DNA from 2 places in the Paenibacillus sp. FSL K6-1217 genome. Region 2 is predicted to be linked to the other one. Evidence: riboswitches for the same ligand, from Rfam matches in the RefSeq annotation. Region 2 holds a riboswitch; the other holds the start of a gene.

Region 1 (4,419 bases), 3.4 Mb from region 2:
TGCTGACTTTGTCGCCGAGTACATAAGTGGGTGCGATTTTGTTCAGCTGGTCATAGAGACCGTTCTGAACGGAGCCTTCCGACTGGACGATGTGGAAATCCGGCGTGAAGCTGGTGACGGCTTCCAGCGGCAGGTCATAGCTGATCGGCGGAACGTCCTTAAGCTCAGCGGCAAGGTAAGCCTGAGTACCGTTCTTAGTAGACCACTGGGCAACCGGAGTCACGCCGAGTGCCACCAGATAATCCTCCAGATAAGAAGCAATGACACGCTGCGGATTAGCAGGGACGGTCACCTTATGCCCCATGGCATCCGTTACAGTCTTCTCCACGGCGGCTGCGACGGTTGCTGCCGGCGCCATAGTAGCCTCCACCGTTGCCGTTGGCGCGGCAGTTGCTGCACCGTTACTGCCTGCATTGCTATTATTATTTCCACAAGCGGACAGCAGCAGCGTTGTAGTCATAAGTCCGGCCACCGCCAGTTTCCCGCTTATTGATCCTTGCAGGTTGAACGAAAACATTGAATTCCCTCCTGTATGTTGCCTTCATGATTGGCAAAAGTCCTGTTACCTTTACCTTGTCTATACTGATGATATTGATTCTCATTCTCTATGTCAACCAATAACTTAAAATAACGTCAAAACGGCCGTCTCCGCATCAAGCAGAAACAGCCGTTTATCGTTTATATAATAAGGAAGCTTTATTTATGCAGGTGATACGGAACCGTGGCGATTACAATATCCTTCTGATTCATCAGATAAGAGCGGATGAACAAGCTGGTCTGATTATGCAGTACAGCCTGCCACCAGTGCTTGGTTACGAACTGCGGAATCAGGACGGTAATATGATCTGTTGAAGCGGTCTTCCATTCTACCGTATCGATGAATTTCACCAGCGGGCGGATAATGCTGCGGTAGCGGGAGCGCAGGACAATCAGCCGTACTCCGGGGTTCCACTCCTCCCACTTCTGTTCCATCTTGTGAATCTCTTCTTCATCGAACCCTACATATACAGCGACCACATTATTGGTCAAGGACTTCGCATAGCTGATCGAATGCAGGACAGCGCGGGTTACACCGGCGACAGGAACGACAACGGTGCTTCCTTTGATACAAGGCTTGTCGGTAGCCGGACAGATCCGCAATTGGTCGGCAATATTCATATAATGGCGGTGAATCCGGTGGAACACGATGATCACAACCGGCAGGAAGATGAAGGCCATCCACACGCTGGAGAATTTGGTGATAATGAAGATCAGTGTAATTGTTAACGTGGTGAGCATACCGACCGTATTCACGGCGAACTTGCTCTGCCAGCCTTTCGGCTTCGTTCTGTACCATTGGACCATCATTCCCAGCTGCGACAGCGTGAACGGAATGAATACCCCTACTGCATATAAGGGAATGAGTCCTTCCGTATTCCCGTGAAATGCCGCTACCAGCACAGCCGACATCACGCCGAGGAAAATAATCCCGTTAGAGAAGCCCAGCCGGTCGCCGCGTACCATGAACGCATGGGGCAGATATTTGTCTTTGGCGAACATGAACGCCAGCAGCGGGAAGGCCGAGTACGCCGTATTGGCTGCCAGGAACAGGATCACCGCCGTAATGCCCTGGATGAAGAAGTACAGCCCGCCCCGTCCGAAGGTAGACTCGGTAATCTGTGAGACTACCGTGGCCTTCTCATTAGGCATGATGCCGTACCAGTAAGCGAGCAGCGTAATGCCTGTGAACATCACCCCGAGAATGAGGCCCATAAGCATCAGCGTTTTGGCTGCATTTTTCTCCGCCGGCGCTTTGAAGTTAGGAATGGCATTGGAGACCGCTTCTACCCCGGTCAGGGCGGAACAGCCGGAGCTGAACGCCTTCAGCAGCAGGAACATACTCACGTTCGACACTGCCGAACCAATCTCGGGAACCTGGGCATGAGCCCCGCCGGTTGCATATTTGATGAACCCCGCGATAATCAGCACGAAGATGGAGACGACGAACAGATAGACCGGGATGGCGATGAAGGAAGCCGATTCGGTCACCCCGCGCAGGTTGACAATCGTTAAGAGCAGAATAACGGATACCGCTATAAGTACACTATGATTATGAAGATTTGGAAAAGCCGAAGTGATCGCATCCGTCCCCGCCGAGGCGCTTACCGCCACCGTCAGAATGTAATCCACCAGAAGCGAGCCGCCGGCCAGTAAGCCGGTATGAACCCCAAGATTGGTCTTGGCCACGATATAGGCACCTCCGCCCTGCGGATAAGCGAAGATCGTCTGCCGGTAGGACAGAATCAGAATGGCCAGCAAGCCCAGTACGGCTAATGCAATTGGCAATGAGTACCAGATAGCGGTGAACCCGGCGGCCACCAGTACAATCAGAATTTGTTCTGTTCCGTAGGCTACAGACGAGAGCGCATCAGAAGACAGAACAGCCAGTGCTTTCACCTTGGATAACTTTTCATGATCGAGTTCGTTCGACTTCATCGGACGCCCGATCAATAGTCGTTTTACCTTGCTTACCATTGTAGTAACAGTTCCTCTCTTGGTTAAGTTGAAACGGGGTTTCCGTGCGCTGTTTTCATAAGTGGATTTCATAAATGCAGGCAACAAAATAAGCATACGGAAATGATCCGCATGCCTTAGAGTGCATGGTCATTATCCCACTAGTGGCTTACGAGGTTAGCTGGCGGATTCGGACTGTGGTAGCCCTACGGTTACAGGCCCTTGCGGCCTGACCGATTCACCCCTTTTGGCCTTGGCCAAAGTGTGGTTCCCCCGTTTTTCCTTCCGGAAAATTCAGCGCATATTCAACTTCTCACAAGGACTAATATTAAGCTACAATACGTCTTCCGTAAAGCGTGGAAACAAATGAAAAAAGAATGAAAAGAACTCAAAACAACCAAATCCATCATCCGGTATGTCCTGATCTTTCATTCTCTTTCATTATCCCTGTAACACGTGATTTTACAGGGTTTTTGCTTATTATTTTTTGCTAAAATTAAGGGTATTCTCTTCTCTTCCTTCTGCCCGGCAGCTTCTTACTCCGCGTCCTCTTCTTTGCGGCCGTTCCAGAGCAGAATGGAGATTAAAGCAAAGGCTATCAGTGCCAGCAGAGGGATCGTTATAAATCCGAACCAATTCAGATAATCCTTGTTGCACGGTACGCCGATGGTACAGGGAAGCACCTTGCTGAGCGCCGGTATTTTCTGCTCCGCATAATGATAAATAGAGATGCTGCCGCCGATCAGACTGAGGGGGAGCACATAAGGAATGATCCGCTTGTCCGCCCGGTAGGTGGCGATCCCCAGCAGGAACAGCTGCGGGTACATGAAGATACGCTGGAACCAGCACAGCTTGCAGGGCTCGTAATGAAGGACCTCACTGAGATACAGGCTTCCCGCTACAGCAACCACACAGACGAACCAAGCCAAGTAGAGACAGTTACGCCGGCAGAAGGCAGAGAAGGCGGTCATGGGGTAGTCGCAGCTCCCGCTGCTGCCTGGATCTTGGCGTCAATCTCCTCCATATCGAACGGCTTCTGCACCTTGATGCCGTTCACGAACAAGGAAGGCGTATTCGTTACGCCCGCATCGGTGCCGGCCTTAATATCCCTGTCCAGCTCCTTCTCGTAGGTGCGTTCATCAATATCCTTGCGCAGCAGGTCGTAATCCACTGGCAGCTCCAGCTGCTTGGCGAGACTAACCAGGAAGTCAGGCGTAGCCCATTCTTTGTCCTCTGCACCCTGATTCGCATAGATGGCATCGAAGTATTTCCAGAAGGCTTCCTGATTCTGGTGATAGACCGACCGCGCAGCCAGTGTGGCTGTTCTGGAATCCGTACCGAGGAAGGCCAGGTTCACGAAATAGAAGGCTGCTTTATCCTGATCCACATACTGCTTAACGATCTGCGGCTTAATCCCTCCTGTAAACTGGGCACAGGCTGGGCACTTATAATCGCCGAACTCGACAATCTTCACCGGAGCATCCTCCTTGCCAAGCCGCAGCATTTCACTGTAATTGAAGGCCAGCGGCTTACTGTCTGAGCCGGCAGGCGAAGAATCCTTCGAAGCCAGCATGAATAATCCTACAAAAATAATGATGACGATGGCTACCGTACTCACGATCAGAATTCTCGTCTTCTGCTTCTGCTGCTCCAGCTCTGCCCTGCGCTTCTCCTGCTTGCTCATTTGAGGAGCCGTGACATGGTTTTTTTTCGTTTTGCTCAAAGAGAGTTCCTTTCCGTCCTCTGGACTGTCGTGATAAAAGAATAGTTACTTTCAAATTATATAATGTTCACTCTCTTGTTGGCAATCGCTGTATTATACAGCCTCGTTGTCCTCCGCCTTCTCCCCGTTCCCTGTATCCTTGCCGAAGAAGACCTCCGGGGAATCCTCCAGCGACTGCAGCCTGATTCTGAAGAAGAACTGCG
Region 2 (4,419 bases):
CAATCATGATTAATAGTTGTTAACAACACAATTGTTGACAACAGGTTTCATTAACTCTTACTTAGGAAGGTGATCCTACGATGTCTATTCAACAAATCCACACTAAGGATGAACTACAGCAATATATCGGGCAGCCCGGCAAAAAACTGCTCTTCAAGCACAGCACCACTTGTCCGATCAGCGCCAAGGCCAACGAGGAATTTCAGGCCTATGCACAGCATTCCGATACTCCTGCAGCCGTTGTCCATGTGATAGAAGACCGTTCTGTCTCCAATCAGATTGCCGAGGATTTCGGGATTAAGCATGAATCTCCGCAGATCTTCCTGCTGGAGGACAGCGAAGTCCGCTGGAACACCTCACACTGGAAGATTACCCAAAAAGCGATAAAGGAAGCAGTGGAGCAATGAGCGCGAACGTAATAGTCTATTCGACCACCGGCTGCAGCGAATGCAATCAGGTCAAGCAGCTGCTGGAGAGCAAGGGGATTCCCTTCGAGGTCCGGGATGTGATGACCAGCTCCGTCTATCAGGAAGAGGTCGAGCAGCTCGGCTTCATGGGCATTCCAGTCACCGTATCCGGGGACCGGGCGGTCAAGGGCTTCAATCTTCCTGAGCTTCAGGAGCTGATGGATGCTGCTGTTCTGTAATATACACAAAGGTGCTGTCCTCTCAACAGGAGCAGCACCTTTTTTGTTACGATTCATAGATGTTGAAATTGTATATTTATATATATCTGGAACAGGAGGATTGATCATGTGAAGTGGCTAGAAGGCGATGTTGCCGCCAAATGGCGCAAAGAAGGTCAACGTTATGCGGCCGGCGTCAATCAATATGTACATAAGGGACTGACTGAAGGCTGGGACAACGCGGGGAATGAGCCAGCAGAGGATACACGCGGGGCCCATGCCGCCAAAATCTATAAGATGATTCGGAGAGCTAACGAGCACAAGGAGCTTGCTGAGCTGCGGGAGCAGTTGCCGGCGGCAACGTGGCCGCTGGCCGGGCATTTTCAACATGAGATGCAGGCGATTCGCGGTATCCATTTCATAAGTGACGATGAAGTGGTGTTCAGCACCGGCTCACCCTGGGAGAACAATGCAGTGATGGCGGTGCAAGAGGATGTGATCTCCGTATTTAAGGAGTTTAGCCTGGTAGGGGCATCTCCCGACAATCAGTTCTATGCGCTGGCAGGCACGCAAGGAATTACCATTCTGCAATCCATGAACAGCGCATTACAGGGAGAAGTAGTGGCCGAGCTTTCGTGGCGGGAGCTGAATGGAACGATTCAAGCGCTGGACCCGGACTTTACCGTTTTGAACATAGACCGCCTGGATCAGGAGTTACCCTTGGAGCAAGTCATTCCTTTTAACGGAGGACAGGCGTTATTGCTGGTCACCAGCCAGGGAATTTTCCTGGTAGAGCATTCGCCAGAGAAGCCGTTGAATGTGAAATTGCTGCATCCTGATCTCGAAGAATATAAGGAAGATGAGCTGGAGCATATCGGGATTGATATGGCGCATGGCGCCGTTTCTCCGGATGAACGATGGATTGCCTATGGCAGCCAGGGCAGTGATCATCTTTTATATGACACTACCACAGGGCAGGTTCACTTATTCAACCCGGAATCCAGTTATCCGCACTATACTCTATTTACGAAGGACCAGCGCAGCGTATGGTATAATGCTTGCCACTTCTACAACGGAGCTACCCTTGCCGTGCCGCTTGAACATCTGGAAGTTGGAAAGCCCGCGGCAGACCAGGAATATCCAGTCGTGAACGAGGAGGCGCGGGTGTATGCGGCGGCAGCGCTGAAGGACGGTGTTGTGATTGGCGATGCCTATGGCTACTTGAGGCTCATTGATACAGAGGGGCAGGAGCTGTGGCGTTATTATGCCGGAAGCACCATTTCAGGGTTAGCTGTCAATCGGGATGAGACCTTGCTGGCCGTGGGAACTTACGGAGGGATGCTGCACTTCCTGGATCTTCATGCCTCAGCACGCAGTGACTATGAAATTACAACAGGAACGGTTCGTGAGGTCAAGCGGATCATTGCCTGGAAAAAACAGGATATTCCCCTTTGGTGGTGATCTGACAACGGCCTGCAAAAATAAAAAACGGCGATTGCGCGAGATAAATGGCAGATAATCTGCTACATATATGAGTTTTGGCTTCCATATGCATAGCCAGTCAGTCATTTGCTGAAAACAAGGCGAATTGCACTCTTTTCCATTTTTACAAACCCCCTCCGAACAGAGTATGATTCGTGTTGAAAGCATTTGAACACATTCATGAAAATGAGCATATGCATGCACGCTGAATTTCCGTCATGTGGAAAACGGGGGAACCATCCGGCCGTCAGGCCGACTTGGGGTGAATCCGAAGGAGAATGCCACGCGCAGGTCTCCGGCAGGTAGGGCGACTCTCACCGTCCGAATCCGACAGCTAACCTCGTAAGCGCCAAGAGAGAGCCCTGATCCGCCACGCTTTGTGCCAGGCATTTGAAGCCTGTGACCCACAACCGCAGCAGAGGTCCTCCTCTGGCCTGCGGTTTTTTGCGCGCTCGAATGAACGTAACAGTACAGATCCAGGAAGGAACGTGACCACATGCCTGACCCCTTATCGCCCAAGGCAGCTACCGCTGCCGGATTCACCCACTATATCGAACAATATAGCGGTTCTGTCTATGCGCTTAGCTGCCTGCTGCTGGAAAAAGGCGCCCGCGCCGAGCAAGCCGCAACCGCCACCTTCGTGGCCCTCCATCCACTGTGGCTGAAGGGCGCCCTGTCAGGAGACGCCGCTGCTCCGGCTGCCTACAGGGAGTGCATCCGCCAATGCGCCGTGCTGGCGCGGGACCGCAGCCGCTGCTCCGCTGCCCTGCTCTCCTGGGAGGATCAGCTTGCCAGTGCCCTATGGTACGGCATCCAGCTCCCCCTGACCGAGATCAGCCAGATCCTGGAGTGCAGCGTCCCCGAGCTGAAGGCCCGGCTTAGAGGTATACGCGAACAGATGGCAGCCGCACATTCAGCACTGCCTGCTGTCCACCGCCCTTCGGCGGGTTGAGACTGGGATGGGAATAACGCGGGATACGCGGGCTATAGGAAAGAGTGCGGCAGAAGGAGATGGCTGTGGGGAATCAGGGTATGGAGGCGGCAGAAGGAGATGGCTGTGGCGGAATCAGGGTACGGAGTCGGCAGAAGGAGATGGCTGTGGCGGAATCAGGGTACGGAGTCGGCAGAAGGAGATGGCGGGCGGGCTGCGGACTACAGATCCGCTATTTCGGCAAATGAGACTATTCTGAAGTCCGTGCGGACTGAGAGGCGCTTATTTAACCCATTCCGCCTCATTTTCCGCTCCACCCAGCCCGTTAACGTCCTCTCAGTCCGCAACGGGGAGATAATCGGTCTTTTTCACAAAATAAGGGCCTCTGAGTCCGCCTACAAAACAAAAAAGCATCGACATCCGCCGCGACTTAGTCCTTGACTCTCAGCACCAGTACGCACCCATACTGTGCCTGGCTCACCTTACATAGCTCAACCATCCCATGAACTGATCCTGTCTTCGCCAACCGTTCAGTACATAGAACTCAGCTCTTGCCTTTCCCGCTCTTTCCACCCTTACCGCCCTTGGCAAACCGCCAAAAGGCCATACAGCAGCCGAGCAGGCCAACTCCGAGCAGAAGGGTCTGTAACGCCCCCAGCCAAGCCGATTGATCCGACGGGATCAGGCTGCTGATAATGATGAGCAGGATCGAGGCCGCGACCAGCACGGGGGTTTGTCTACTTTTCTTCACAATCATTCACCACTCCTAAAGACTAATACTATTAAGGTACACTATCTGTCGGGGTTTAACCAGTTTAGGTGGGGTTGGCTGCATATGACCTTCACACAATTCTATCCATTGGCGAGACGCAGATATGAACTGCATTGCAAACCAAGGTTATTATAGATATAATATATCTATAATAACCTTTAAATTCAATGTAAGGAGCGACAACGATGACAGAGTTCTGGGAATCCAGTTTTATAGAGAAACATACGATGTGGGGATTTGAACCTGCTGACTCGGCAATCCTGGCCAAGGATTTTTTTATTCAGCATAAGGTGAAGGACCTGCTTATCCCCGGGATAGGCTATGGCAGGAATGCACAGGTTTTTATGGATCATGGGATAGATGTAACAGGAATTGAGATCTCACAAACGGCGATTGGTCTGGCGCGGCAGCACGGGCTGGATATGCGTATTCATCACGGCCCGGTAGCGGATATGCCTTTTGACAGCAAACTCTATGACGGTATATTCTGCTATGGGCTGATTCACTTATTGAATCGTCGTGAGCGCGGGAAGTTTATTCAGGATTGTTACAATCAGCTGAAGCCGGGCGGATATATGATCTTCACAGCCGTCTCCAAAAAAGCCCCGA

The links. A riboswitch is a leader RNA that binds a small molecule or an ion and turns the genes downstream of it on or off. The one in region 2 is predicted to bind cyclic di-AMP.
Region 1: linked by a shared signal. The riboswitch ahead of MHH28_RS07365 (APC family permease) and the one ahead of MHH28_RS25405 (hypothetical protein) in region 2 are both predicted to bind cyclic di-AMP.

What each region holds. Positions count from the first base shown of each region.
Region 1 covers NZ_CP150271.1:1,715,018-1,719,436, forward strand. Annotated here, with positions in the region: gene MHH28_RS07360 (ABC transporter substrate-binding protein) at 1-517, opposite strand, end outside; gene MHH28_RS07365 (APC family permease) at 697-2,514, opposite strand; cyclic di-AMP (ydaO/yuaA leader) riboswitch at 2,644-2,803, opposite strand; gene MHH28_RS07370 (disulfide oxidoreductase) at 3,030-3,464, opposite strand; gene MHH28_RS07375 (DsbA family protein) at 3,461-4,216, opposite strand; gene MHH28_RS07380 (ATP-binding protein) at 4,310-4,419, opposite strand, start outside.
Region 2 covers NZ_CP150271.1:5,745,370-5,749,788, reverse strand. Annotated here, with positions in the region: gene ytxJ (bacillithiol system redox-active protein YtxJ) at 81-407, shown strand; gene MHH28_RS25415 (glutaredoxin family protein) at 404-646, shown strand; gene MHH28_RS25410 (hypothetical protein) at 755-2,086, shown strand; cyclic di-AMP (ydaO/yuaA leader) riboswitch at 2,301-2,470, shown strand; gene MHH28_RS25405 (hypothetical protein) at 2,604-3,059, shown strand; gene MHH28_RS25400 (hypothetical protein) at 3,140-3,286, shown strand; gene MHH28_RS25395 (hypothetical protein) at 3,583-3,789, opposite strand; gene MHH28_RS25390 (class I SAM-dependent methyltransferase) at 3,996-4,419, shown strand, end outside.